Regions from separate parts of the Mesorhizobium sp. B2-1-1 genome, predicted to be linked through region 1. Evidence: predicted binding sites of a transcription regulator. Region 1 holds the regulator's gene; each other region holds the start of a gene.

What was found. Region 1 encodes HrcA, which represses chaperone genes, less so after heat shock. Its sites were predicted from a motif close to GTTAGCACTCNCNNNNNGNGAGTGCTAAC; they were not measured.
Region 2: a site for HrcA is predicted at 4,736-4,764, ahead of groES (co-chaperone GroES). Genes of this name have one in related genera too.
Region 3: a site for HrcA is predicted at 8,180-8,208, ahead of FJ972_RS07805 (co-chaperone GroES). Genes of this name have one in related genera too.

Annotation. Positions count from the first base shown of each region.
Region 1 is NZ_CP083954.1:755,156-764,813, forward strand. It holds gene FJ972_RS03565 (LysE family translocator) at 1-238, opposite strand, end outside; gene FJ972_RS03570 (PQQ-dependent sugar dehydrogenase) at 367-1,737, opposite strand; gene FJ972_RS03575 (hypothetical protein) at 1,862-2,056, opposite strand; gene hrcA (heat-inducible transcriptional repressor HrcA) at 2,094-3,206, opposite strand; gene rph (ribonuclease PH) at 3,392-4,108, shown strand; gene FJ972_RS03590 (VOC family protein) at 4,292-4,702, shown strand; gene rdgB (RdgB/HAM1 family non-canonical purine NTP pyrophosphatase) at 4,702-5,364, shown strand; gene hemW (radical SAM family heme chaperone HemW) at 5,361-6,539, shown strand; gene FJ972_RS03605 (EamA family transporter) at 6,638-7,072, shown strand; gene FJ972_RS03610 (hypothetical protein) at 7,146-7,325, opposite strand; gene rsmI (16S rRNA (cytidine(1402)-2'-O)-methyltransferase) at 7,525-8,436, shown strand; gene FJ972_RS03620 (YraN family protein) at 8,429-8,806, shown strand; gene FJ972_RS03625 (alpha/beta hydrolase) at 8,825-9,658, opposite strand, start outside.
Region 2 is NZ_CP083954.1:4,216,208-4,225,865, forward strand. It holds gene FJ972_RS20770 (alanine racemase) at 86-1,225, opposite strand; gene FJ972_RS20775 (D-arabinono-1,4-lactone oxidase) at 1,222-2,514, opposite strand; gene FJ972_RS20780 (MFS transporter) at 2,527-3,708, opposite strand; gene FJ972_RS20785 (TetR/AcrR family transcriptional regulator) at 3,835-4,461, shown strand; gene groES (co-chaperone GroES) at 4,854-5,150, shown strand; gene groL (chaperonin GroEL) at 5,220-6,875, shown strand; gene FJ972_RS20800 (TetR/AcrR family transcriptional regulator) at 6,976-7,587, opposite strand; gene FJ972_RS20805 (zinc-dependent alcohol dehydrogenase family protein) at 7,732-8,694, shown strand; gene FJ972_RS20810 (OsmC family protein) at 8,731-9,177, shown strand; gene FJ972_RS20815 (nuclear transport factor 2 family protein) at 9,195-9,569, shown strand.
Region 3 is NZ_CP083954.1:1,604,302-1,613,959, reverse strand. It holds gene FJ972_RS07850 (tagatose-bisphosphate aldolase) at 136-1,044, shown strand; gene FJ972_RS07845 (ROK family protein) at 1,080-2,534, shown strand; gene FJ972_RS07840 (NAD(P)-dependent oxidoreductase) at 2,575-3,186, opposite strand; gene FJ972_RS07835 (DsbA family protein) at 3,223-3,861, opposite strand; gene FJ972_RS07830 (LysR family transcriptional regulator) at 3,995-4,912, shown strand; gene FJ972_RS07825 (DUF982 domain-containing protein) at 5,000-5,296, opposite strand; gene FJ972_RS07820 (helix-turn-helix domain-containing protein) at 5,277-5,657, opposite strand; gene FJ972_RS07815 (hypothetical protein) at 5,635-5,946, opposite strand; gene groL (chaperonin GroEL) at 6,019-7,650, opposite strand; gene FJ972_RS07805 (co-chaperone GroES) at 7,708-8,022, opposite strand; gene FJ972_RS07800 (hypothetical protein) at 8,359-8,700, shown strand; gene FJ972_RS07795 (usg protein) at 8,725-9,003, shown strand; gene FJ972_RS07790 (DUF982 domain-containing protein) at 9,127-9,444, opposite strand; gene FJ972_RS07785 (hypothetical protein) at 9,536-9,658, opposite strand, start outside.

The DNA of each region.
Region 1 (9,658 bases):
CGCCGGCCCATTTGACGGCGAGGAACACCAAGCCGAAGGTCTGCGCGACAAAGGCAAGCCCAAGCACCACGGCGGTGAGATAAAGGAGGTCGCCGAGCATCAGGCCGAAGGACATGGCCAGCGACGAGCGGAAGCCGGAACCGAGCGCGCGCGCCACAAGCGCGGTGACGCCGGGGCCGGGAATGGCCGCGGCCAAGCCGCGGGCGGCGCTGTAGGCGAGGAAGCCGGTGAGGGTCATGGATCGAGCCTTGCGTCCGCGAAACTGCTGGGACGGCGCCTTGTCGCACAGAGTTTCGCGGGCGGGAATTGCCTGGAGCCGGATTTGGTTGCACCAGGCATGCCCCGTGCTCGAGGCCTCCCAGCGGATCAGGACCGGCCGTCGCCGTAGGTCACGCGCCAGATGGTGCCGTTGCCGTCCTCGGTGACGATCAGCGCGCCGTCGCTCGCCACCGCCACGCCGACCGGCCGGCCCCAGACCTCGCCGCCGGAGGTGACGAAGCCGGTCATGAAATCCTCATATTCGCCGGTCGGCTTGCCGTCCTTGAACTTGAGCCGCACCACCTTGTAGCCGGTCCTGTTGCCGCGATTCCACGAACCGTGCAGGGCGACGAAGGCGTCGCCCCTGTATTCGGCCGGAAAACCGGATCCCGCGCGGACATTCCTGCCGTCGTAGAAGGCGATGTTGAGCGGCGCCGAATGCGCCTGCATCAGAATGTCGGGGACGGTGACCTTGCCGGCAAGGTCGGGACGCGCGCCCTTGTGGCGCGGATCCTCATTGTCGCCGATATAGTACCAGGGCCAGCCGTAGAAGGCGCCTTCCTTCACTTCGGTCGCATATTCGAACGGCACGTTGTCGCCGAGCGCGTCGCGCTCGTTGACCACGCACCACAGCGCGCCCGCCGCCGGCTGCATGGCCATGCCCGAACAATTGCGCAAGCCGGTGGCAACGATGCGGCCATTCCTACCGTCCGGGTCGAAAGCCCTGACGTCGGCGCGGCCTTCCTCCGCGCCCCAGGTGGCGCCGAGCGGCTTCGACCTGGCCCAGGCGTCGAGCCCGCCCCGCGGTTTTTTTGCCATGTCCTGGGCGGCGTTCGAACCGGAGCCGACCGAGAGATACAGCGTCTTGCCGTCCGGCGAGAACGCGACGTCGCGGGTCCAGTGATGAGTGGCCGGAATATCGCGGACGACGGTTTCCGGCTCGCCGGAGGCCTTCAGGTCGCCATCGCGGTAGGGAAAGCGCACGATGCTGTCGCTGTTGGCGACATAGATCCACTGCGGGCTGTCCCCTGGCGGATAGAAGGCGATGCCGTAGGGCCGGTTGAGATTGCGGGCGAAGATGCCGTCCCTGACAGGTTTCGCGCTGCCCTCGCCGAGACGGTAGACGCGGATCTGGTTGGCCTCGCTGTCGGCGACGAACAGGTCGCCATTGGGCGCGACACGCACGACGCGCGGATTATCGATGCCCGACGCGATCAGTTCCGCCGAAAAACCCGCCGGCAGCCGCGGCTCGGCGCCTCGAGGCCTTTGCACCGGACCGGCGCTGTTCGAAGCGGATCTGGTGACATAGGGCCGGGGCTGGTCTTGCGGCCTGATCAGCCGGCGCACGCCCGGCTCGTCGGCACGCCAGTCACCGAATGCGGCCGCGCCCTTCAGCACCGGCTCTGCCTGCTGGGCCAATGCCGTCGCGGCGAAGAGCAAGGCAGCAGGGAGCGCCACCGCGCCGGCAAGTCGGATCATCCCAGTCTCCAGCTTCTCGCTTCTTCATGCATGTCGTTGTCCCAAGACCGAGGTCACATGCACCAAGGGAACGGGCGGGCTCGGCAGTCGTTCCGGACGAAACGGGGAGTTGAAGGAATTCGGGTCAGGTATCCGCGTCGAGATCGGCGTCGAGGTTCTTTTCCAGTTCGACGAGGTCGGCCGGCAGCGGCATGCCCATGGCGCGGATTTCGCGCAGCTTCTCGCGCAATTGCTCCTGCACTTCGCGCACATCCTCAGGCTGGTTGACCATCTCCTCCAGCAGCAGGCTGATCTGGGCCTTGAACGATTCCAGCGCCATCTTTTCTCTCCTCGGCCGGCTGGATCGATCCCAGCTCTCAGCGCAGCATGCGCGATATCAGCTGCGCCGTATAGTCGACCATCGGGACAATGCGGGCATAGTTGAGCCGGGTCGGGCCGATGACTCCGAGCGCGCCGACGACGCGGGCGTCCTTGTCGCGGTAAGGCGCCACGACCAGCGACGAGCCGGAGAGCGAGAAAAGCTTGTTTTCCGAGCCGATGAAGATGCGCACGCCCGGTCCCGCCTCGGCGAGGTCGAGCAGCTGGATCAGCCCGTCCTGCGTCTCCATGTCCTCGAACAGGTGGCGCAGGAGTTCGATGTCGGCCTGGGCGGTGACGTTTTCGAGCAGATTGGCGCGGCCGCGCACGATCAGGCGCGCCGGCAGGCCGCTTTCCGCGCCGGCCCACACCGCCAGCCCTTTCTCCACCAGGTCCTGCGACAGCGTGTCGAGCGCTGCCCTTGTCTCTTCCTTGATACGCTCGACCTCCGCCCGCGCCTCGGCCAGCGTACGGCCGCGAATATGGGCGTTGAGGAAATTCGAGGCCTCGTGCAATTGCGAGACGGTGATGCCGGCCGGCAGATCGATGACCCGGTTCTCGACGTCGCCGTTCTGCGACACCATCACGGTCAGCGCCTTGGTCGGTTCGAGCTGGATGAACTCGATGTGCTTAAGGGCCACCTCGTTCTTGGCGGCCAGCACCAGGCCGGCGCCGCGCGACATGCCCGACAGCATCTGGCTGGCCTCGGTCAGCATGTGTTCCAGGGTAGCGCCCGAGCCGGAGGCTCGCACCTGCGCCTCGATGCTGCGCCGCTCCTCGTCGGAGAGGTCGCCCAGTTCCATAAAGGCGTCGACGAAGAAGCGCAGGCCGGCCTGCGTCGGCAGACGGCCGGCCGAGATGTGCGGCGCGTAGATCAGGCCGAGATGTTCGAGGTCGCTCATCACGTTGCGGATGGTGGCGGGCGACAGCGAGGACGGCAGGATGCGCGACAGGCTGCGCGATCCCACGGGCTCGCCGTCCCTCAGATAGGAATCGACGATGCGCCGGAAGATGTCGCGCGAACGCATGTCGAGCGCCTGAAGTGCGGGCGCCTGAAGTGCCGGCGTGTGAAGAGCGAGCGACTGCGAAGCGGGATCGACTGCCTTGGTCATTGCGGCCATAACCTCCGGTTCAAGGATATAGACTTCGCGGCGCTGCGCGCAACCCGGTGTCGTGTTGCGCGATCACCCCGGTGTCGCCGCGTTTGCGGCCGCCGGTCCATTTTCCTTTACGCCGTGCCCCGCATGCGTCTAAAAGCCGGCCAAGATTCAAAAAAGCTGACAAGAAAGCAGGCCGAATGCGCCCCTCCAAACGCCAGTTCGACGAAATGCGCGCCATCTCCTTCGAGCGCGGCATCTCCAAACATGCCGAAGGCTCGTGCCTGGTGAAGTTCGGCGACACGCATGTCTTGTGCACGGCAAGCCTGGAAGAAAAGGTGCCGGGCTGGATGCGCAATTCCGGGAAAGGCTGGGTGACGGCCGAATATGGCATGCTGCCGCGCTCGACAGGCGAGCGCATGCGCCGCGAGGCCTCCGCCGGCAAGCAGGGCGGGCGCACGCTGGAGATCCAGCGGCTGATCGGCCGCTCGCTGCGCGCGGTGGTCGACCTGCAGGCGCTGGGCGAGCAGCAGATCACCGTCGACTGCGACGTCATCCAGGCCGATGGCGGCACCCGCACCGCCTCCATCACGGGCGGCTGGGTGGCGCTCTACGATTGCTTGCGCTGGATGGAGGCCCGGCAGATGGTGAGCGTCGCCAAGGTGCTGAAAGACCATGTCGCGGCGATTTCCTGCGGCATCCATGACGGCCAGCCGGTCATCGACCTCGACTATATCGAGGATTCCTCGGCCGGCACCGACGCCAATTTCGTCATGACCGGCAAGGGCGGCATCGTCGAGATCCAAGGCACGGCCGAGGGCGAGCCCTTTTCGGAAGGGCAGTTCGCCGAGCTGATGGGCCTGGCCAAGAAAGGCATCCAGAGGCTGGTGAGTTTGCAGCAGATGGCGGTGGTTTAGGCTTTCAATGTCGAGCCCAGGCGCCCCCCTCTGGCCTGCCGGCCATCTCCCCCGCAAGGGGGGAGATCGGTTGTCACCTCTGCCTTCGCCAATCTCCGGCATTGCAGGACGAGCGCTTTCGGCAACGCCGCCAATCTCCCCCCTTGCGGGGGAGATGGCCGGCAGGCCAGAGGGGGGTGCCTCGTGATCCCCTCTGCAATTCTTGAATCCGCTCTTTACGTCACCGACCTCGCCGCTGCCGAAGCCTTCTACACCGACATCCTCGGCCTCACTCCTCTCGGCAAGGTCGAGGGCCGCCATCTCTTCTTCCGTTGCGGAGCCGGCGTGCTGCTGATCTTCAACGCCGAGGCGACCAAGGTCCCGCCCGCGCCCGACGCGAGGCTGAAAGTGCCGCCACACGGCACATCGGGCGAAGGCCATCTCTGCTTTGCGGCGACCGCCGATGAAATCAGCCGCTGGAAATCCCATCTGAAGGCGAAGAACATCGCTGTCGAAAGCGAATTCGAATGGCCGCAAGGCGGCCGCTCGCTTTATATCCGCGATCCCTCCGGCAATTCGATCGAATTCGCCGAGCCGAGAATCTGGGGACTTTGATGCATTTTCTCGACGGAAAAAAGATCGTCGTCGCCAGCCACAATGAAGGCAAGCTGCGCGAATTCGCCGATCTGATGGCGCCATTCGGATTCGAGGCGAAATCGGCGAAGGACTATGGCTTGCCCGAACCCGAGGAGACCGGCACAACCTTCGAGGAGAACGCCTATATCAAGGCCTTCGCCGCGGCCAAGGCGACGGGCCTGCCGGCGCTGTCGGACGATTCGGGCCTGTGCGTTGACGCGCTCGACGGCGCGCCCGGCGTCTACACCGCCAACTGGGCCGAAACGCCTGATGGCAGCAGGGATTTCGGCATCGCCATGCAGCGCACCGAAGTGGCGCTGCAGGAAGTCGGCGCCGCCACGCCCGCGCAGCGCACGGGACGCTTCGTCGCCGTCATCTGCCTCGCCTTTCCCGATGGCGAGGCCGAATATTACCGCGGCGAGGCCGAAGGCACGCTGGTCTGGCCGCCGCGCGGCGAGCTCGGATTCGGCTACGACCCGGTGTTCCTGCCCGACGGCTTCGAAAAGACCTTCGGCGAGATGAGTGCCGAGGAAAAACACGGCTGGAAACCCGGCCAGGCTACGGCGCTGTCGCACCGCGCCCGCGCCTTCCAGAAATTCGCCCAAGCCCGATTGGGTCTGGCCCGGTTAGGCTCGGCATGATCAGGCCCGGCGCCACCATGCCGCTCGACCGCAGCCCCGGTTTCGGCGTCTATGTGCATTGGCCGTTCTGCGCGGCCAAATGCCCCTATTGCGACTTCAACAGCCATGTCCGCCACCAGCCGGTCGACCAGGAGCGCTTTGCCGCCGCCTTCGAGGCGGAACTGGCGACGATGCGCCAGCGCACCGGCCCACGCGAGGTGACCAGCATCTTTCTCGGCGGCGGCACGCCGTCGTTGATGAAGCCGGAAACGGTGGCCAGGGTCCTGGACGCCGTGGCGAAGAACTGGACGGTGCCCGACGGCATCGAGGTGACGCTGGAGGCCAATCCCTCCTCGGTCGAAGCCGAACGCTTTCGCGGCTATCGCGCTGCGGGCGTCAACCGGGTCTCGCTCGGCGTGCAGGCGCTGAACGACAAGGATTTGCGCTTCCTTGGCCGGCTGCACAATGTGGACGAGGCGCTGCACGCGATCGGGCTCGCGCGGGAGATATTCCCAAGGCTCTCCTTCGACCTGATCTACGCACGGCCAGGCCAGACGCCGGAGGCCTGGGCATCGGAGCTCGAACAGGCGATCGGCCACGCCGCCGACCATCTGTCGCTCTATCAGCTGACCATCGAGGAAGGCACGCCGTTCCACGCGCTGCACGCGGCGAAGAAATTCATCATCCCCGACAACGACCACGCCGCCGACCTTTATGCGCTGACGCAAGAGGTGACATCAGCCCATGGTTTGCCGGCATATGAGATCTCAAACCACGCCCGGCCGGGTGCCGAAAGCCGGCACAATCTGACCTACTGGCGCTATGGCGAATATGTCGGCGTCGGCCCTGGCGCGCATGGCCGCTTCGTCGAGAACGGCCACCGCGTCGTGACCATCGCGGAGAGGATGCCGGAAACCTGGGCCAATCTGGTCGAGGCCAAGGGCCATGGCGTCACCGGCGGCGAGACCCTGACGCGCTCCGAAGAGGCTGACGAGTTCCTGCTGATGGGACTGAGGCTGGCGGAAGGCATCGACCTGTCGCGCTACGAAGCGTTTTCCGGGCGCGGCCTGTCGAGCGCACGGCTGTCGGTGCTGCAAGGCGAAGGGCTGGTGGCGCCGATCGGCAACGCCCGCCTGCGCGCCACGCCCGCCGGCATGATCGTGCTCGACGCCGTGGTGGCCGATCTGGCACGGTAGGCTGGGATGCTGCTCCCAATCTCGAAGCCAAGATTACGCTTCTGGAGGCGGCTGTTTCGCGGTATCTGAGTTGAGACCCGACCGGTGAGGCTATCCGAATGAACCTGCCGCTCTCCTGGCAATTCTGGGCGCTGTTGTCGGCGACTTTCGCGGCGCTGACGGCGATCTTCGCCAAGGTCGGCATCGAGACCATCAATTCCGATTTCGCCACCCTCATCCGGACAGCCATCATCCTGGTCGTGCTTGCGGCGATCCTCGCCGCCAGCGGCCAATTCCAATCGTGGGCCTCGATCTCCGGGAAGACCTGGCTTTTCCTTAGCCTGTCGGGACTGGCGACCGGAGCCTCGTGGCTCTGCTATTTCCGCGCGCTGAAAATCGGCAATGCGGCGCAGGTGGCGCCCATCGACAAGCTAAGCGTCGTGCTTGTGGCGGTGTTTGGCGCGGTCTTTCTCGGCGAGCGGCTCACCGGTGCGAACTGGCTTGGCGTCGCCCTTATCGCGGCGGGCGCGGTGCTGGTCGCTTATCGAGGGTAGTGCTGCGCCGTGGCGGGCGTTCTTGGTTTCGAGACGGGTGATGAAAATATCGAAGCGATTGGGCATCGTCCGGTCAGTGCTCCGTCGTGCTGTCGGGTTCGTTGTCGGGTAGCTTGATCTCTGGTGGCGGGCGGCGCGCGGGCCCCTGCTTGCCGTCCGTGGTGGCGGGCGGCTTCCCGTCTCCTTGCGCGGCAAAGCGCTTGCGGCCTGCATAGTAGGGCTCGAAAGCGTCCTGTATGGTCAGTCTGTCCATCCTGTCCTCCCGGGGGAATCAGGGGCTAAATCTGCGAAAGACGGTTTCGTTCCCTACTGTGGCGAAGGAATGGCGCTCGCCTTGCATTACAGCGGCTTTTGCAACCCGGCGCGGGCCGTGCCAAACAGGGCGGATGATTTCGGAACGTCCTTCGCGGCTCCATCTGGACGCGGGCGCGCCGCTGACGGAGAAGGCACCGGTGACTGGCGAGACGGGAAAGCGCAGCTATGTGATCGGGCAGACCGAGATCGCGGCCCGGCCGCTCGAACCGGCACTCTATCTGGTGGCGACGCCGATCGGCAATCTCGCCGACATCACGCTGCGCGCGCTTGAGACGCTGGCCGCCGCCGACATGGTCGCCTGCGAGGACACGCGCGTGTCGCGCGTGCTGCTCGACCGCTACGGCATCCGCCGCCGCACCACGGCCTATCACGAGCACAATGCCGGCGAGGCCGGGCCAAAATTGATAGCGGCGCTCCAGTCGGGGCAGAGCGTGGCGCTGATCTCGGATGCCGGCACGCCGCTGGTTTCCGATCCCGGCTACCGGCTGGTCGGCGAGGCGCTCGACCAGGGCATTCGCGTCGTGCCCATCCCCGGTCCGTCCGCGCCGCTTGCCGCGCTCACCGCATCCGGCTTGCCTTCGGATGCCTTCCTGTTCTCCGGCTTCCTGCCGGTCAAGGCGGGGCAGCGGCTGGCGCGGCTGGACGCGCTTAAAGCGGTGCCGGCGACGCTGATCTTCTTCGAATCGCCGCGCCGGCTGGCCGAGTCTCTCGGCGCGATGGCCGAAGCGCTTGGCGGCGAGCGCAAGGCAGCGATCGGCAGGGAATTGACCAAGACCTTCGAGGAGATGCGCACCGGCACGCTGCGGGCGCTGGCCGACCACTATGCGGCGGCCGATACGCCGAAGGGCGAGATCGTGGTGTGCGTCGGTCCGGCCGAGGCCAGGGCGGACGAGCCGGCCGATATCGACCGGATGCTGTTGTCGCTCGCCGCCGAAATGCCGGCTTCGAAGGCGGCGGCGGAAGCGGCGAAGATGACCGGCGGCCAGAAGCAGGCGCTTTACCGGCGGCTGCTGGAACTCAGGGATGCCTCTGGAGAGGACCGTGGCTAGGCTCCCGAGCGTCAGCCGTCAAAAGGCCTACCGGCGCGGCCATCGCGGCGAATGGCTGGCGGCGGCGGCGCTGGTGCTGAAAGGCTACCGGATCCTGGCGCGCCGCCATCGCACCCGTTTCGGCGAGATCGACCTGATCGCGCGGCGCGGCGACCTGGTGCTGTTCGTCGAGGTCAAGGCGCGCCGCACGCTGATGGAAGCGATGGAGGCGATCGCCCATGAATCGGAGCGCCGCATCGAAGGCGCCGCCGACATCTGGCTGTCGCGCCAGCCGGATTACGGCAGGCTGTCGATGCGGTTCGACATGATCGCCGTGCTGCCATGGCGCTGGCCGGTGCATGTCCCGAACGCGTTTTACGGGCGCAATTGAGGGCTGCGTCGCTCGGGTTCAGTGTTCGACGGGCCATTCGCCCGCGCCAAGTGCCGCGATCGCCGCGATTATGCGCCGGAACGCCTCGGCGGCAGCCGGCACGGTGGTGCGGGCGCGCAGGAAACTGTGCACGAGGCGCTTCTCCTCGTGCCAGCTCGCTTTGCCGCCGGCGGCCAGGATGCGGTCGCGATAGGCCTCGCCGTCCGACGACAGCGGGTCGCATTCGGCGGTAACGACAATGGTGGGCGGCAGGCCGGAGAAGTCGGCGGCGCGCAGCGGCGAGAAGGTCGGATCGTCCGGCGCCTGTCTCTTGGCCGAGCGGACGTGGCGGTAGAAAGCGACGTCGCCGGTCGACAGAAGCGGCGCCTCGGCATGCTCGATGTAGGAGCGGGCAGTCTCGTCGCCGCCGAGGCCGGGATAGATCAGCACCTGGCCGGTCGGCCTCTTCGCGCGAGCGCGCGTCGCGTGACTGACCGCCGCCGCCAGATTGCCGCCGGCGCTCTCGCCGGACAGCAGCAGTGGCCCGTTCGCTCTAGCCGCCGCCCATTCGAAGGCGGCCAGAGCGTCGTCGAAGGCGGCGGGGTGGAGATGTTCGGGCGCCAGCCGATAGTCGACCGAGAGCACGGCAAAGCCGGTGCCGGCGCAGATCTCGGCGCAGATGTCGTCATGGCTGTCGAGCCCGCCCAGGATGAAGCCGCCGCCATGGTAATAAAGCACCGTGGCCCGCGCGGCCGTGCCTGCCATCCCGTAGTGCCGCACCGCGATGTTCCGGCCGGGGGCGGCGATGAGGTCGTCGCTCGCCGTCACCCCCGGCGGATAGGGCTGGCGAAGCGCCCGGCACATCCTGTCATA
Region 2 (9,658 bases), 2.3 Mb from region 1:
GCCAGCGCATCGTGGCTTTGGGTTGACGGTCGGTCTGTTACATCGAAGCGTCTGGTTTGGCCTCATCATAACGAGGCACCATGCCCTACCCCATTGGCAGCGCGGGCCAGCGGTCCACGAGCCTGTCGCCCGAAAAGACCGCGATCGATCCGAACTGCTGCAGCACCGCCTCGCTTTGCGTCGGACGCAGGAAGGCGTAGTCGCCTGACCTGGTGGTGGCATCGCCGGGCAGGCCCATGAACTGCTGGTTCGAGGAAAGGCCAAGCAGGCCATTGGTCTCCATGCCTTCGGGAAACACCGGTTCGGCCATCCATTTGCCGCCATAGAGATAGCAGCCCTTGCGCGGAAACCGGCCGATCGTCTGCAGCAGGCGGGTGACCGCCGGCGGGCCTGGCAGCATCGGCTCGACCACCTTGAGGATAGGCGTGGCGATGAAGGCCGCGGGCTGGAAGCCGTCGAGGCCGGGCGTGTCGAAATCCCCGGGCAGCACGAAGGCCGACCCGATCGACACTTCGTTGGCCATGCCGCCACGATGAAGCAACGCGGTCTTCGAGCCGCCGATGTTCAGTGTTCGGCGCTGGTCCTCGCCGAGAGCCGCGATGAACGCCGCGGCCCGCTGCGACGCCTCTGCCAGCGCCTTTTTGGGACCGCCGAACAGACCGGGAATGTGCGGCGCGTGCGCCTCGTAGGCCATGACGCCTTCGCAGCGCAACCGGGCGGGCAGCACGTTCAATGCCTTCGACAGCGCGCGCGGTTCCGGGAACCCGCCCCGATGCAGCCCGACATCGATCTCGAAAGCGATGCGCAACCCGATGTCCAGTTCGGCGGCCAGAGCGCCGTATTCCGCCAGTCTCTCCTCGCTGTCGATCAGCCAGCAGATACGCGACCAGTCGGCGGTACTGCTTGAAATCGCCTGCTTTGCCGCGCCGACCGGCATCGGCTTGCCGTAGAGCATGTCGGCATCGGGAAAAGCGTCGAGCACCGCGCTTGTGATCGGCGGATGAAACGTCATGAAGCGATGGGTGCCGAGCGCCCCGGCGATGTGCGAAAGCAGCGGCAGGCAAGCAAGCGACTTGTCGACCAGCCGCACGGCAAGGCCGGGCGCCAGTCTCTGCTTCACCAGGTCGATGTTGCGGTCCAGCCGGTCGCGGTCGAGCACGAGACAAGGCTGAAAGACGCCGGCCGCCCTCAACGCATCCGACAGCGCGGTGAAATAGCCGCTCATTGGCCGATGCCGAACAGGCCGGCCATGTAGGGCGAGACGAAACGGTTCTCGGGATCGATGTCTCCCCGAACGGCCATGGCATCATCCCAGCGCGGATAGAGCTTTTTGAGATCCGCCGCCTTTAGGCTGTGCATCTTGCCCCAATGCGGCCGGCCGCCATGCCTGCGGAAGATCGGCTCGGCCGCCCGCATGAAGGGCTCAGGGTCGTTGGCGGCATCGTGGTGAATGGCGATCGAGCAGGTCAGACGCTTGTAGAAGGGCGAAAGCCAGAACATGTCGGGTGCCACCGAGCGCACCTCCATCGGAAAATAAACTTCCGGAAAGTGCTTCTCGGTCAGCTCGATGATCTGCGTGATCACCTTCGGCCCCTCCTCGAAGGGCAGATGATACTCCATCTCGTTGAACTTGGTCTGCCGGTCGCTGGCATAGACGTTGAGCCAGTCCTGCACATAATCCTCGGCCGGCACTTTCTTCACGGCGCCGCGGATCAAGGAGCGGCGCAGCCATGGCAGCCGGCGCAGCGCCCTGCTCAGCTTGCGTAGCGTCGCCAGGCCGGCCTCGTCCTGCTCGGTAGGCCTGGTGGTCGGGTTCGCGTCGCTGAGGTCGCTGGCGATGAACTGCGCGTAGCCGGAAAACGGGATGTAGTAGAATTCGGCCGACCGGTGCGCGGCCATCATCGTCTCGAAATCGCGCAGCATGTCGGCGATCGGCAGCACCCACTTGCGGCGGCGCAGCCGGTAGGTCGCGATGTTGTTCAGCGTGACTTCGCTCAAGATGCCGAAGGCGCCGAGAGCGACCCCCATCGCATGGATCATATCCTGGTCGCGGGTCCGATCGAATTCGCGCAACTCGCCCCGCCCGTCCACGATCTGCACCGTCTCCAACTGGGTGTGATAAGCGCCCAGCGTCAGCCCGGAACCATGGGTGGCGGTGCCCAGCGCGCCGCCGATCGCCTGGCGGTCGATGTCGCCCATATTTGGCAGGCCCTGGCCGATGCCGTGCAGCATGTGCATTAGCGGGCCGAGCCGGGTCCCTGCCCGCACCCGCGCGCGATGGCTTTGTATGTCGTGCGAGACCAGCCCCTCGATCTTCTCCAGGGAAACGATCGAGCCTTGCGATGCCACCAGCGCCGTGAAGGAGTGGCCAGCACCCGCCACCCGCAGCGGCCCAGGTGCCGTGCGCACCAGATCGGCAAGCTCGCCGGCGTCGGTTGGAGTGGCGATCAGCTTCGGCTCGGCGCGCACGAAGCCCGACCAGTTGCTCCAGTTCCGCGCGGTGATCGTCGACATCCAGCCGTCCCGTCAGACGCGCCGACGGCGCATAGTGGCCACGAACAGGCCAAGCAGGGCCACGCTGGCAAACGCGCTTGCCGCGGCGAATTCCGGCACGGGCCGGAAATCCTTGCCATTGATGAGCAGCGACGCCGCCACCGGCCCGATCGCCAAGCCGAAGAGCTGTGCGGCCGGCACCAGCAGCACGGCGGTACGCGTCTCGTCGGCCGTGATCGCCAGCCGGATCTGATAGGGTACGATGAACAACAGGATGAAGCCCATGACCAAGGCGGCGATCCAGAATGTCGTCAGGCCAGGTGCGCTGGCAAGAACAAGGGAGGAGACCAGCGCGACGGCACCGATGGCCGTAATGGCAATGCGGTAATCGATGCGCGCCTCGAACACGGTCGCCGTCATCGCGCCCAGGACCTGCGTCGCCAGGCTGGCCGAGACGATCAGACCGACGGTCCAGCTATCAATCCCATATTGCGCACCGAGCGGTTCCAGGAAGGCCCAGATCGCGCCGAAGAACATGAAGTAGCAGAAGACCGACAATAGCGCGGTGATCGACGGAACCGTCAGCACATTGGCCAGGTTCTCCTCTTTCGGCAGGTCGGCGTAGTCACCGGGTACGGTGAAAGCGGCCGCCAGCGAGACGACGCAGACGACGGCAAGCACGATGAAGCCGCCGGACGACCCCGCCTCGGGAATGACATAGAGTGCCAAAAGCAGAGCGAGCGCACATTGCGCCAGGGTCTGCAGCGTCACGAAATAGCCGCCGATGCGCTCCGCCCGGCGCGAACGGGCGATCAGTTCAGTGGCGATCGCGACCAGGCCGCCCTCAGCCAGCCCGGCGATGGCGCGGGCGGCGATCAGCGCATTGGCGCTTGCGGCATGGGCGGTCCATACATTCGCCAGGGCCAGCAGGATCAAAAGGACGGCGCTTTTCCAGCGCATGTTGCGCGCGGAAAGCAGCATCGCCACCACGGCTGAACCGATGGCGATTGCGATCATCTCCGCCGTGGCGACCAGCGCCAGTTCATCGCCGCTGACATGGCCCTCGGTGTAGAGCGCGCCAAGCAGCACGGGCTGAAGCCCGAGGATCAGCAGCCCGACCGAGCCGATCCATAATGCGGAGCCGAGCTCGACGCCGGTCGGGTTGCCGACCAGCCAATCGCCATTTTCCGCTTGTACGGCTTGCGTCGCAGTCACGAGGCGCCTCCCAACGTCCTTGCAGCGCGATAAAAAAGCTGACAACTTGTCAGCATTACGAAACTGATACTTGATCATGTTTCTTGTCAACCGGGAATTTTGAAGCTCTCGCGAGAGATTGGGCGCATGGCAGAAGCAAGCCGGATGGCGACGGCGCCGAGGCGCAGGCCCAAGCAGGAGCGGAGCCGCGAACGCATCGACGCGATCCTTTCGACGACCATGCGGCTGATCGGCGAAAAAGGCATCGACGCGGTGACGATGAAGGAAGTGGGCGCACTGGCGGGCGGACCGATCGCCACCGTCTACCATTATTTCCCCAACAAATCGGCGATCCTGGCGATGCTCTATGAGCGCTTCTCGGAGGAAAGCCGCGCACGCTTCGGCGAGATCATCGCCGAAATAAGTGGGCTTGAGGACGTGACGGCTGCCGCGGACCGCATGATCGAGGACTATTACCGGCGCGTGGCCGACGACCCGGCCATCCAGGATCTGCAGAACGCGATACAGGCTGACAAGGCGCTGCAGAACCTCGACATTGCTGAGACAAGGCACCAGGCCAAGATGTTCTGCGACCACGTCGCTCCGATGCTGCGGCCCGACCGGCGCGAAGACTTCGCGCGCGTGGTGTTCCTGATCTTCCAGCTTGCCGGCGGCGTCGTGCGGCTAGCGCTGACGCAGGACGAGAAGGAAGGCCGCCGCACGATCGACGACTACAGGTCCATCATCCATACGCAGCTGAGATTGTTTCTGTAGTTTTCGGCGGCGGCTTTCGCGCCCCTCTCCCGTGACATCGACACGTCTTGCGTATCGAAGTATCGGGCGGCAGGATCTCTGACCGATAGCGGCAGAGCACCCTCCGCGCCTTGTTTTGCCGTCGATTGCGGGAGGAACCGGCGCATTTCGCATGAAAGGCCAGCGGCAACTGGCACGTTCTGCGAGCGGGCTTTCGCGGAAAACAAAATTTCGCGCCGCTGCCCGCTCGCGCGCGCCTTGACTCTCGCCAGCCAGCAGCCTATTTCACCGCCACGTTAGCACTCGCCCTGGGTGAGTGCTAACCACAGGTCCGGTACCGCCGGGCTTTGTAGATTGTCCGGCTTCGCCGGACGGAGGAACTGTTTCTCACCGTTCTCATCGAGGAAGAAAACATGGCAAAGTCGAAGTTCCGCCCGCTTCATGACCGCGTGGTCGTACGCCGGGTCGAATCCGAATCCAAGACCGCCGGCGGGATCATCATCCCCGACACGGCGAAGGAAAAGCCGCAGGAAGGCGAGATCATCGCCGTCGGCTCCGGCGCCCGCGACGAAGCTGGCAAGCTCGTGCCCCTGGACGTTAAGGCTGGCGACCGCATCCTGTTCGGCAAGTGGTCGGGCACCGAAGTCAAGCTCAATGGCGAAGACCTTCTGATCATGAAGGAATCCGACATTATGGGCATCATCGGCTGAATATCGGCCTTTCCATCAACTGAATCTTAAATCTTCGGGCTCGATCCGAGCCCCTGCCAGGAGTTGAACATGGCTGCCAAAGACGTAAAATTCTCCCGCGACGCCCGTGAGCGCATGCTGCGCGGCGTCAACATCCTCGCCGACGCGGTGAAGGTCACGCTCGGCCCCAAGGGCCGCAACGTCGTCATCGACAAGTCGTTCGGCGCACCGCGCATCACCAAGGACGGCGTCACCGTCGCCAAGGAAATCGAACTTGAGGACAAGTTCGAGAACATGGGCGCACAGATGGTCCGCGAAGTCGCTTCGAAGACCAACGACATCGCCGGCGACGGCACCACGACCGCGACCGTTCTGGCGCAGTCGATCGTCCAGGAAGGCCACAAGGCGGTTGCCGCCGGCATGAACCCGATGGACCTGAAGCGCGGCATCGACCTGGCCGTGACCGAAGTGGTCGCAGCTCTCGGCAAGGCCGCCAAGAAGATCAAGACCTCCGAGGAAGTCGCCCAGGTCGGCACCATCTCGGCCAATGGCGACGAGTCGGTCGGCAAGATGATCGCGGAAGCGATGCAGAAGGTCGGCAACGAAGGCGTCATCACCGTCGAGGAAGCCAAGACCGCCGAGACCGAGCTGGAAGTCGTCGAAGGCATGCAGTTCGACCGCGGCTATCTCTCGCCCTACTTCGTCACCAACCCCGATAAGATGGTTGCCGATCTCGAGGACGCCTACATCCTGCTCCACGAGAAGAAGCTCTCCAACCTGCAGGCCATGCTGCCGGTCCTGGAAGCGGTCGTGCAGACCTCCAAGCCGCTGCTCATCATCTCGGAAGACGTCGAAGGCGAGGCCTTGGCCACGCTGGTCGTCAACAAGCTGCGCGGTGGCCTGAAGATCGCCGCCGTCAAGGCTCCGGGCTTCGGTGATCGCCGCAAGGCCATGCTGGAAGACATCGCCATCCTCACCGGTGGCCAGGTCATCTCCGAAGACCTCGGCATCAAGCTCGAGAATGTCGGCCTCAACATGCTCGGCCGCGCCAAGAAGGTGTCGATCTCGAAGGAGAACACCACCATCGTCGACGGCGCCGGCAAGAAGGCCGAGATCCAGGGCCGCGTTGCCCAGATCAAGCAGCAGATCGAGGAGACCACCTCGGACTACGACAAGGAGAAGCTGCAGGAGCGTCTGGCCAAGCTCGCCGGCGGTGTTGCCGTTATCCGCGTCGGCGGTGCGACCGAAGTGGAAGTGAAGGAAAAGAAGGACCGCGTCGATGACGCCCTCAACGCGACCCGCGCGGCCGTAGAAGAAGGCATCGTTGCCGGCGGTGGCGTGGCCCTGCTGCGCGCTTCGGGCAACCTCAAGGCCACCGGCGTCAACTCCGACCAGGCCGCCGGCATCAACATCGTTCGCCGCGCACTGCAGGCCCCGGCCCGTCAGATCGCTGCCAACGCCGGTGCGGAAGCATCGATCGTTGCTGGCAAGATCCTCGAGAACAAGGGCGCGACCTTCGGCTACAACGCCCAGACCGGCGAATATGGCGACATGATCGCCATGGGTATCGTCGATCCGGTCAAGGTCGTGCGTACGGCTCTCCAGGACGCGGCCTCGGTCGCCGGCCTGCTGGTCACCACCGAAGCCATGATCGCGGAGGCTCCGAAGAAGGAGTCGGCTGGCGGCGGCATGCCTGGCGGCATGGGCGGCGGCGGCATGGGCGGTATGGGCGGCATGGACTTCTAATCCAGCCATCTGCTTTATGCATGCGGAAAGGGCGGCAGCGATGCCGCCCTTTTCTTTGCACATTCAGGCTTTGCTTCAGCGTAGTCGGTTGGAACCAGCGTCAGACAGCAGTGCTCTCCGCTTGCCGCGTCGCCTTGCCGGCGAGGACTGCCTGCTCGATCAGGGTAGCCACCTCATCGGCCACGACGTTGATCGATGAGCGATCGCGGGTGGCGCGGGCAATCACCATCAGGCCTTCCAGCGAGGACTCGACCAACAGCGCCAGCGCCCGTGCGCGGCGCTCGACCACCCCTGCCCTGACAAACGCCTGGCGCAGCAGGCCGATCCACTGCTCGAAAGCGGAGCGGCAGATTTCCTCCAAGTCCGGCACGTCGTTCGGCGCATCGAGCACGACCGGCGCGATCGGGCAGCCGAGCGAGAATTCGTTGTCCTCCAGCATGCGAGCGACCGACTGGTAAATGTGGTGAACGGCAACCGCCGGATCGCTTTCCGCCGCCAGCTCGGCGCCAAGCCTCTCAGTCACCTCGGCCACGCTGGCGCGCGTCACTTCGACGACCAGCTGATCCTTGCCACCGGGAAAGTGGAAATAGAGCGAGCCGCGCGGGGCGCCGCTGGCGCTCAGTATGTCATTGAGCGAAGTGCCGTGATAGCCGCGCCGCCTGAGCAGCAATCCGGTCGTTTCGAGTATGCGGGCTCTCGTATCGTTCGCCATGTCAACCTCTGTCAGGAGAGATCCTTATAAGCCTTGCCAGAAATATGACAACTGGTCTACATAATATGTAGATCAGTCTATATAATCGAGAGCCGAAATGCGCAGCTATCGTCTTGAGGGTTGGGCGGAACCGAATGTCTGGTGATGCGGGAAGAGGTGCGACCGGAGCCAAGTCCCCAGGAGATCGTGGTGCGGGTGCGCGCCACCTCGCTCAACCGACGCGATACGATGATCCTCAATGGCACCTACCCCCTGACACCGCGCCGCGGGATCGTTCCGCTCAGCGACGGCGCCGGCGAGGTCGTCGCCATCGGCGATGATGTCACACGCTTTGCCGTCGGCGACCGTGTCACCGGCAGCTATTTCGCCCGCTGGATCGATGGCCGCATCAATGCCGGACTGATCGACCAGCTCGGCTGCACGCTGGATGGCATGCTCGGCGAGTACGCCGTGCTTGACGAGCAATGGGCGGTGCGAGTTCCCGAGCATCTCGACTGGCGCGAGGCGGCAACGCTGAGCTGCGCCGGCCTGACAGCCTGGAACGCACTGACCGGGGCGGAGATTCCCAAGCCCGGCCAATGGGTTCTAGTCATAGGCTCGGGCGGCGTCTCGCTGTTCGCGTTGCAGTTCGCCAAGCTGCTCGGCTGCCGCGTCGTCGCCGTCACCTCTCGCGCCGAGAAGGTCGGCAAGCTGCGGGCGATGGGGGCCGACCTCGTCGTCTCCTCGACCGACATGCCGGAATGGGGGGCGATGGTGCGTGGCGAAACCGGCGGTATCGACCTTACCGTCGAAACCGGCGGCCCGCCGACCTTCGCGCAGTCGCTGATCGCCAGCGCGCTTTATGGGCGCATCGTGCTGCTCACCATTCAGGATGCGAAGGGCGCAACGGTGCAGATCCCCGGCGCCGTCTATCAGCGCAGCCTCGTCACAATCGGCCGTCTGTTCGTCGGCAGCCGCGCAAACCTCGAAACGATGCTCAACGCCGTCTCGGCGCACCGGTTGAGACCGGTCATCGACAAGGTCTTCCCCTTCGCCGAGGCCCGCGACGCCTACCGCTATTTCCAGCAGGGCGACGTCTTCGGGAAGGTCGTCATCGACGGAGCCTGATCTTTCATATCGATCGAACCAGAAGGGAGAACAGCAATGACAATTCGTGAAGCTTCGGCCGAGTGGCAAGGCACGCTGAGGGAAGGTTCAGGCCGGCTGCGGCTCGGCAGCGGTGTGTTCGAAGGCGCCTATTCCTTTCCGTCGCGTTTCGAGAACGGCCCCGGCACCAACCCGGAAGAACTGATCGCGGCCGCGCATGCCGGCTGTTTCTCGATGGCGCTGACCTTCATCCTTGGCCAGGGAGGTCATGTTCCCCGGGACATCCGCACCATCGCCAGGGTGCACCTCGGAGCGACCGAGGCCGGGCCGACCATCACCCGCATCGACCTTGAAACGGCGGTGGAGGTCACGGGGCTCGCCGAAGACCAGTTCGAGCGCCTTGCCCAGTCCGCCAAGGCGAGCTGTCTCGTTTCGCGCGCGCTGGCCGGCGTGGCCCAGATCAACCTCAAGGCGACCCTCGTGGGTACCGCCGCGCAACAATGAATCAGGAGAAGTACGAGATGAGCAGCATCATGGACGGTCATCCAGAGTCGCGGCGGACAGCCGAGATCATGCGGCGCTTCAACGATGTGTTCCAGTTGCACGATCCGTCGGCGCTTGCCGAGTTGGTGGGCGAGGACTGCGTGATTGAAAACACCGTGCCGGCACCGGACGGTGCGCGCCATGCCGGCAAGGCGGCCTGCGTCGGGCTATGGACGGCGATCGCGACCCAGCCCGGCACGCGCTTCGACATCGAGGAGACCTTCGTCGCCGGCGAGCGGGCGACGATCCGCTGGCGCTACTGGATGGCGGACGGCAATTCGCTGCGCGGCGTCAATCTGATGCGCGTCGAGGGCGGGCGGATCGTCGAGGCGATGGGCTACGTCAAGGGATAGGCCGGCTTCACCATATGAGTTACACCTAATACACATCGGTTTGTGCTAGGAATAGAGTCCGACCGCCATTCGACGATCGAGAAAGACCA
Region 3 (9,658 bases), 850 kb from region 1:
GTGTGCTTTTCCGGGCAATGGACGGCGCATCAAGACGGCAATTCTCCCCTGCCGGCAGGCGGGCAAAAACTGAACATTCTTGTTTCCACGGGATCCGCGCCCTCGGCCAGAGAGCGCCAACATCGGACAGAGACCATGACAAAGATGACCACCGCGGAGCTGCGCGGCTATCAGCAGATATGCGGCAAGGACGGGGCCATGCTGGCCATCGCCTGCGACCAGCGCGGCGGCATGCGCACCTTGCTGGCGTCGGATCCGGCCGAACAGGCCAGGATCACCAACGACATGCTCGGCGACACCAAGGCCGACATCACGCGCTACCTTGCAAGTGCCGCGTCCTGCGTGCTGCTCGACCCGCTCTGCGCGGTGCCGCGGGTTGTCGAGGAGGGCGTGCTGAACCGCGATACCGCGCTGCTTATCGGCCTCGACGCCTCGGGTTTCGACGTCTCGCCTGAAGGCTATCGCCTGTCGCGCCTTGTCCCCGGCATCGATGCGCGCCGCGTGCGCGAACTGGGTGGCACGGGCGGCAAGATCATGGTGTATCTGCGGGCCGACAAGCCCGAAGCGAATGAGCACAACATCGCCATCCTGCGCCAATGCATCGCCGATTTCGGGCAGGAAGATTTGTTGCTCGTCGTCGAATTCCTGACCTATCAGCTCGAAGACGAAAGCCCGGAAGATTATGCGGCGAAGACCCCCTGGCTCGTCGAGGAAGGCACAAGGATATCGCTGGAGTGCGGGGCAAAGGTGCTGAAGCTTCCGTATCCCGGAACGCCGGAAGCCTGCGCCAACATCACCAGAATGGCTGGCGAGGTGCCGTGGGCGGTGCTTTCGGCCGGCGTCAACCACGCCACCTTCCTCGGCCAGGTCGAGATTGCCATGCAGAACGGCGCCTCCGGCGTCATCGCCGGCCGCTCGCTGTGGAAGGACTGCATCTCGCTCGATCGTGACATTCAGCGCGAAAGGCTTAAGACCATCGCGGTGCCGCGATTGCGTGAGATCCAGGCGGTAATCGGGCATCACCGGCGCAAGGCCGCCGCCTGATATCCGCGTTGGATCACCGACACGTGCAGGACGTCATGCCTCTCAGCATAGGGATAGATATAGGCGGCACCAATCTGCGGGCCGCCCGCATTTCGGGCGCCGGCGAAATCCTCGAACGTCTGTCCGAAAAGAGCGCGCCGGACCCGCAGGCTGTGCTCTCGCGGATCGCCGGGATGGTGCGCCGGCTCGACACATCGGAGGTTTCGGCCATCGGCATCGGTGTTCCCGGTCGCGTCGACGCGGATCGCCGCGCGGTCCTGTCCGGCGGCTACGTCAATCTGGCCTCCGTCTCGCTGGCGCAGCGCCTGGAAGACATGGCCGGCAAGCCCGTCGTCATCGACAATGACTGCAACATGGCACTGGTCGCCGAGATGGCGCTCGGCGCCGGCCGGGGCCATCACGACGTCGCCATGTTCACCATCGGCACCGGCATTGGCGGGGCCGTCGCTCAACATCGGCGGATCGTGCGTGGCCGGGCAACGGCAGGGCAGCTCGGCCACATCACTGTCGACGTCAATGGCGAGGTCTGCGCCTGCGGCCGGCGCGGTTGTGTCGAGACCACCAGTTCGGGCACCGCGCTTGGCCGTCACATCGCGCGGGCCGGCTTGCGTACCGACCTTTCGGTCGACCAGCTCTTTGCCCGCGACGCCGCCGGAGACATCCAGGCGCGCACTATACTCGAAGCCTGGGCAATGCCCTTACGTGCCGCCATCGATACCAGCGTCGCCATGTTCGACCCCGGTGTCGTCCTGCTCGGCGGCGGTCTTGGCTGGGCGGCACACAAGGCGCTCGGCCGCGCGCCGGCCCTGGCGCCGTGGTACCAGTGCCCGGTCGAGCCGGCGCAGCTCGGCGACGACGCCGGCGTGATCGGGGCGGGATTGCAGGCGCTGGCCGGAACAGACATGGCGACAGCGCCGATTTTTGGCCGGCATTTTGTGCAAGCCGGCGCGGCCAGGCGCGCCGTGCTGGTCAACGGCATCCCGGCCAGCGGCAAGAGCACGGTGTCGCGCGGCATCGCCGACCGCATGGGATGGCCGTTGCTTGCGCTCGACACGATCAAGAATCCGTTTCTCGAGGTGCTCGGCGGCGGCGACCGCGCATTCAACCGCACGCTCGGCCGCGCCAGCTATCGGGCGATCTGGTCAGTCGTCGGCGAAGCCCCAGCGGGCTCCACATTCATCGTCGACGCCTGGTTCGGTTTCCAGCCGCGCGAGCTGCTCGATGATCATCTCAGGAATGCCGGGGTCGAACAGACCGTCGAAATCTGGTGCCATGCGCCCGGCGAAGTCCTTGCCGAGCGTTACGGCGCCCGGCTCGGCCAGCGTCTCCCCGGCCATCCAGGCGCGTCCTATATCCCCGAACTGATCGAACTCGCCAGGCGCGCCGAACCGCTGCGGCGCGGTCCGCTCTTCGACGTCGACACGACGAAACCGATCGACCTCGATGCCATCACGGCATGGCTGCGAGCGATGATGACGGGCGACGTTTAGAATGTTGGTGGACAAGAAGCAGCTGGCCTGGCCTGCCTAGTCAATAACCGACGGTGAAGCGCTGCTTTATGTGGGCGGGCTTCTCGATCTCGTCGACCATCGCGATGGCGTAATCCTCGAAGGAAATGCTGCTGCCCTTGTCCGAAGCCAGAAGCGTGTCCTTGCCGAGGCGGAACTTGCCGGTTCGCTCGCCCGGGATGAACATGGCGGACGGCGACAGGAACGTCCAATCGAGGTCATCGATGGTCTTCAACTTGTCGAGGAAGTCGGCGCCCTTCTGCGCCTCGGCCTTGTAGATGTCGGGAAATTCGGGCGTGTCGACCAGCCGCTTGCCGGGCGCGACCTCAAGGCTGCCCGCACCGCCGACGACCAGGTAGCGCTTCACGCCGGAGGCTCGCACCGCGGCGATCAGCGTGTCGGCATCGCTGTCGAGGAAATGCACCGAACTGATCACCACATCATGGCCGCGGATCAGCTTGGCCAGGCCTTCCATGTCGAAGACATCGCCCTTCCTGGCCGTCACGCCAGGCAGCGCAGCGATTTTTTCAGGATTGCGGGCGATGCCGGTGACGGTATGGCCACGGTCGGAGAGTTCCTTGAGCAGGCGCGAACCGACTGCGCCCGATGCGCCGATGAGAGCGACTTTTGCCATATCTTTTTCCATTCCTTGTTGGAGGTCGGTTGGGGATCACGCGGCCGCGATATGAGCGAGGAGATTGTCGAAACTGCCGAACAGCGCGTTCGAACCGATGAGGCGCGGCGCATCGTTGCGGATGACGGCGAGCGAAGGCACGCCATTGGAATGCAAGCGCTGGAACAGCGCGCGGCCTCGGCCGACCAGTTCGCGGTGAGCTGTCAGCAATCCTTCGGTTGGCGCCTTCACCAGTTCGCCGGCATCGGCCATGCCGGCGGCGGCGAGCACCTCGGCGACACCGCCGACCGTGACGATATCGCGCCCATCGACATAGCGCGCGTTCTGGATCGCCTTCAGCGCGGCCAGCCGGCGGCCGGGATTTTCCAGGCCCGCTGCGGTGATCGCGAGGGTCGCGGCATGGGAATCCAGCAACGTGCCGCGAACATTCAGCACGTTGTCCCGATAGCCCTGCGTGAAAACCTGTCCGGTCAAGCGCTCGATGCGCTGGTCGTTCGCCCAGGCATGGGCGGCAAAACCGTCATCCATCGGCCGGGCGCCTGCCCCCGAAAACAGGCCGGTCGGCAAGAGCTCGATGCGGACGCCGCTGCCGGACAGTTTTTCGAGCATCGGGCTTGCGCCATAGCACCAGCCGCAGAGCGGATCGAAAAGGTAGGTCACTTCTGGATTGCCCACGGTCGTCCGGTCTCCGTTGCCGTGGCGTTGGCTGCCGCATCCGCCAGACTTCTTGGCCACATGTGGCAGGTGACGGTCTTGCAATAAATAGCGTCCAATAATACAAACTGTCTGATTCAATCAGACAAAGCGCATGACCGAACTCCTGAATCTCAATCGGCTCGTCTATTTCACCACGGTGATGGAGACAGGCTCGTTCACCACGGCGGCGGACCGGCTTGGCGTAGCCAAGGCCGTGGTCAGCCACCAGGTCGGCAGGCTTGAACAGGAATTGGGCGCGACGCTCATGCGGCGCACGACGCGGCGTGTCACGCCGACCGAGGAGGGTCGCCTGTTCTACGACCGCGCGATGATCATCCTGCGCGAAGCCGAAGCGGCCTATGGCGAGATCTCGCACGGGGCGATCGAACCCAAGGGAATGCTGAGGCTGACCGCGCCGCTCGACTATGGCACGAAGATCGTTGCGCCGGTCATGGCCGCCTATCTCCGAACTTATCCGCATATGCGCGTCGAGGCGATTTTCGATGACGCCGTCAGCAATCTGGTGGACGAGCAGATCGACCTCGGCATCCGCGTCGGCTGGCTTGCGGATTCGTCCAATCAGGCGCGGCGCCTGGGCACGATACAGCAGGTCGTGGTGGCGAACCCGAGCTTCGCCGCAAGCCTGCCGCCCGATGTCACCCCGCGCCAGGCAAGATCGCTTGCCTGGGTCGGCAACGCCCAGCTGCGCGGCGTCGGCCAATGGCTGTTTTCAAGAGAGGGAGAAACGGTGTTGACCGAACTCAACCCGGTCATCATGTGCGACAAGAGCCCGGCGGCTCTTGCCTGCGTGCTCGCCGGTATCGGATTGGGCGTATTTCCCGACTACAGTGTCGGCGACGATATCGCCGAGGGACGTCTCGTGCCGGTATTTGCCGACTGGATGTTGCCTGTCGGCGGCATCCATGCCGTTTTCCCTCCGGCCCGGTTCCGGCCAGCCAAGGTCCGCGCCTTCGTCGAGTTGCTGGCGGCCGCCGAGAAGAAACGCTCGCGTCTCGTCGAAACGGCCTGAGGCGACGAGACAGCCCGCCAGCTCGAGGCTGACGGGCCGATCATTTTGGATCGCCGGGGCGCTCACCGATAGGTCGCAAATAGATACTCAATCCGCTCGCACGGCGCGGCCACCGGATGCGATACTGGCAGGCGAGATCATATTCGGCACCAGAATGTCATTGCGGCGCGCGAAGGCGATCAAGGTCGCCCGCACGGTTTCCGCATCGATCTCGCCGGCAATGCCGGCTTTGCAAGCGTTGAGGGCGACGGCATGGGCGCCGTTCCGGCTGGCAACGGGCCAGTCCTGCAGCATGGCATATGCTTCCATCGCAGTCTCGATCGTCACCGGAAGCCCCATTCCGACCAAGATGGTCACGGGTTCTTCAAAGCGCATCTGTGCCATGGTTTAAACCTCCATTCGATGGCAAACGAACCGAAGCATGTCGGGCAGCCTGGTGCGCGAAGACAGGTCGGCGCGGATAGGGCGGGTGCGCCGGTGTCGTCGGATTTCCGGCGGCCGCGAGCCTGATCTCGGCTGGCTCGACCGGGCTTGGCTTGAGCACCGGCGAGCCTCGGCCGGGCGCCGGTAGCGCCTTATGCGCCTTGGCGAGCGCCTCGAGCCAGGCAAGGACGGAAAGCGGCGGCCGCGCCCGCCCATCGAGCCAGGCGGCGACCTGGCCTTGCGGCCAACCAAGCTCGTCGACGAGGTCTGCCGCTTTCCACCTCAACGTTTTCAGGCATTCACGCAATTGGCCCACGATCATGTCGGTCCTCTCCCCAACCGGACATCGGTCCATCATTCGCTGTGGGGCTCAGATGATCGCGCCCTCCATCCCTGGTTGAGCCGCCGGAGCCTTCCGAGGCTGCCGACACATGCTGCGCGGCCAGGAACATCAGCGTCGACGCCGCCGTACGGCGGCTCCAGCCTGCGGACTCGGCCATGTCGAGAACGCGCATCAACAATGGCCCCAGCACGCTCCTGCATTCTGCCTCGTAGGCGAGAAATTCGTTTGCCGGATGCGTGGGCGCCGAAACGGAACCGATACCGGTCATAGTGGTCTCTCTCCAAACTTTCCCCGGGAAGCGCCCGCTCCCACTTGTGGGAGCGGGCGGCCTCCCGGCGTCCTAGAAGTCCATGCCCGCGCCGGCGGGCATGGCAGGGGTCGCGGCCTCCTTCTTTGGCTTCTCGGCCACCATCGCCTCGGTGGTGACCAGCAGGCCAGCGACGGAAGCGGCATCCTGAAGCGCGGTGCGCACGACCTTTGCCGGATCGATGACGCCTTGGCCGTAGAGATCGCCGAACTCGTTGGTCTGGGCGTTCCAGCCCCAGCCGAACTCGCTCTTCTCACGCAGCTTGCCGACGATGATCGAGCCCTCGGCGCCGGCGTTCTCCGCGATCTGGCGCACCGGGGTCTCGATCGCACGCCGCACGATCTCGACACCGGTCCTCTGGTCGGCATTGTCGATCGGCAAGGCATCGAGCGCCTTGGCGGCCCGGAGCAACGCGACGCCGCCGCCCGGGAGTACGCCTTCCTCGACCGCCGCACGGGTCGCATGCAGCGCGTCGTCGACACGGTCCTTGCGCTCCTTCACCTCGACTTCCGTCGAACCGCCGACACGGATGACGGCGACGCCACCGGCGAGCTTCGCCAGCCGCTCCTGCAGTTTCTCGCGGTCGTAGTCGGAGGTAGTCTCCTCGATCTGCGCTTTGATCTGGGCGATGCGGCCCTGGATCTCTTCCTTGCGGCCAACGCCGTCGACGATGGTGGTGTTTTCTTTTTCGATCACCACTTTCTTGGCGCGGCCCAGCATCTGCAGCGTGACGTTCTCGAGCTTGATGCCGAGATCCTCGCTGATCGCCGTGCCGCCGGTGAGGATGGCAATATCCTCCAGCATCGCCTTGCGGCGATCGCCGAAGCCGGGCGCCTTGACTGCCGCGACCTTCAGGCCGCCGCGCAATTTGTTCACGACCAGCGTGGCGAGCGCCTCGCCCTCGACATCCTCGGCGATGATCAGCAGCGGCTTGCCCGACTGCACGACTGCCTCGAGGACGGGGAGCATGGCTTGCAGGTTGGACAGTTTCTTCTCGTGGATCAGCACATAGGGCTCTTCGAGCTCGACGCGCATCTTGTCCTGGTTGGTGATGAAGTACGGGCTGAGATAGCCGCGGTCGAACTGCATGCCTTCGACCACCTCCAGTTCGGTCTCGGCGGTCTTGGCCTCCTCCACCGTGATGACACCTTCATTGCCGACCTTCTCCATCGCCTCGGCGAGGAACCGGCCGATCTCGGGATCGCCATTGGCCGAAATGGTGCCGACCTGGGCGATCTCATCGTTTTTCGTCACCTTGCGAGCGTTGGCCTTCAGTTCGGCAACGACCGCCTCCACGGCCTTGTCGATGCCGCGTTTCAAATCCATCGGATTCATGCCCGAGGCAACGGCCTTGGCACCTTCCTTGACGATGGCTTGGGCCAGAACGGTCGCGGTTGTGGTGCCGTCGCCGGCGATGTCGTTGGTCTTCGAAGCGACTTCGCGCACCATCTGCGCGCCCATGTTTTCGAACTTGTCTTCCAGTTCGATCTCCTTGGCCACCGTCACACCATCCTTGGTGATGCGCGGCGCGCCGAAGGATTTATCGATAACGACGTTGCGGCCTTTGGGACCGAGCGTCACCTTCACCGCATTGGCCAGAATGTCGACGCCGCGCAGCATCTTCTCGCGGGCTTCGGTATGGAATTTCACTTCCTTGGCAGCCATTGGATCACTCCTTCAATTTAGGCAGCTTTCGTTGACTGGTAACTTGGCAAGAAGCCGTCAGGCGGCCTTCTTCACGGTCGCGGTCTGCTCGATCACGCCCATCACATCGCTTTCCTTCATGATAATCAGGTCTTGGCCGCCGAGCTTGATCTCGGTGCCGGACCATTTGCCGAACAGAATGCGGTCACCCACCCTGACGTCGAGCGGCTGTAGCTGCCCGGCTTCGTTGCGGGCGCCGGGGCCGGCGGCGATCACCTCGCCTTCCTGCGGCTTTTCCTTGGCTGTGTCGGGAATGATAATGCCGCCAGCCGTTTTCTCCTCGGCTTCGATGCGGCGGACCAGGATACGGTCGTGCAATGGGCGGAACGTCATGTCGTTCTCCTTCAAGGACAAACAGTTTTTGAGGTTCCTCCGCGCCGGACCGGCAATATCGGCCCGGCAAGAGGTGCCGCGACCCTTGTTCAGGCATCGCGCGCGCATATCGAGCTAGTTTTGGAATTTTCCGGTTTCAAGAGGTCCGCGCAAAAATTTTGGCACTCGTCGCATGAGAGTGCCAACGCGTTGTTATCATGCAGGGATTCTCGCCAGGTCGACGATTTCACCGCTTGAATTTTGGTGAAGAGCCAACAAGATTATCCTGGCCGGCGCTGCCGAAGCACAGCCGGAAACTGGACGCTATCGAGGAGTTTTTGCAGACGGAGGACAGCGATGGACCGACATAAATTTTCGCCGATCATGCCTTCCCTGACTGACACGCCCGACACCTCGCTTGACCGGCTGCTTTCGCCGGCGAGGCACTTCAAACATCCTGACGAGGTATTGGAAGACGGCGCGCTCGACCTCTGGGAAAAGCGGGCGATCCTGTCGTCTTGGGCCTCGGATGCCTGCGCGGTGGAGTCGATGCCGGAACTGCGCCTGCCGCCGGGAGTCGAGCGGCCGGTTTCCTTCGACCACATCATGGAGGCCTTGTGCAAGCTCGACATCGACGTGCCGGCGCCGCGGTCCACGCCGGATGAATTCCGGCACGACTTCGCCAGGATGAATGCATAAGGTCGTAAGCGAAAGGAGAAACATATGGTGACTGCGGTCAGCAGAGAATTCCGCCTGCAGATGGATGGCTACGGCCTGACCACGGCCGAGATTCACTATCATATGCCTGACTACCCCAACCTGCTGCAGCTCTATGTCTGGCAGGAATACGACCTCGCTCCCGATTTCCCGGAGTTGAAGGGCTTCCTTGGCTATTGGGAAAGCGAACTGGACGGCGCGCTGCATTCCGTGCGCGTCGCACATCATCATCTAATCACACCGTCGGAATGGCGCGCCGTTGACGGCATCGTTGCCATCCATTGAGCGGATCACATTGAGCGGATCAAAAAACCTGAAGCGCGTCGCCTGCAACGCGGCGCGCTCAAAGGCTCGATTGAGCATACCTAAAATCAGAGTTCCCGAGCAGGATGAGTGATGGGATTCGTGTCATCCTGCTCTGACAGCCATCGGCTGGGCCGTCCTTGACATCGCCGCGGAACGGAATTGCTGGGGCGAAGCGGAGCGGCCCCTCGTCAGGCCGGCTCGCTTGGCCGCCTTCAAGAAGGCCTTGTAGGCGGCACGCCCGCTGCGCCAGCCATCCAGCGCATCACGGCATGCACGGCCGGCGGCGCGCCAGCTTGGTCCGCGCGCCCATTTCGGCCATTGTTGATCCAGGCATTCCAGAGCCTCGAAGCTGCTGGCGACCTTGCGTGGGGCGTCCGACAATTCGAGGGTAATCGGCTGGGGAAACCGAATATCGTTCATCACTTCCTCCGTTTTTTGACGTCTTTTTGCGAGTAAGCAATCGGATGGCGTCACCGGCGACCGTCCATCCGTGATCGAGATGGTCAGCCGTTCAGGCCGCGTCAAGGGCCGCCGGAATCTCGACGAGACGTTCGATCAGGCCTCTTGACGCCACGCCCGTCAGTTCCCAGATCGATTCCGCCGGCGCCGGAAGGGCCGGCAGGTCAAGGAGTGC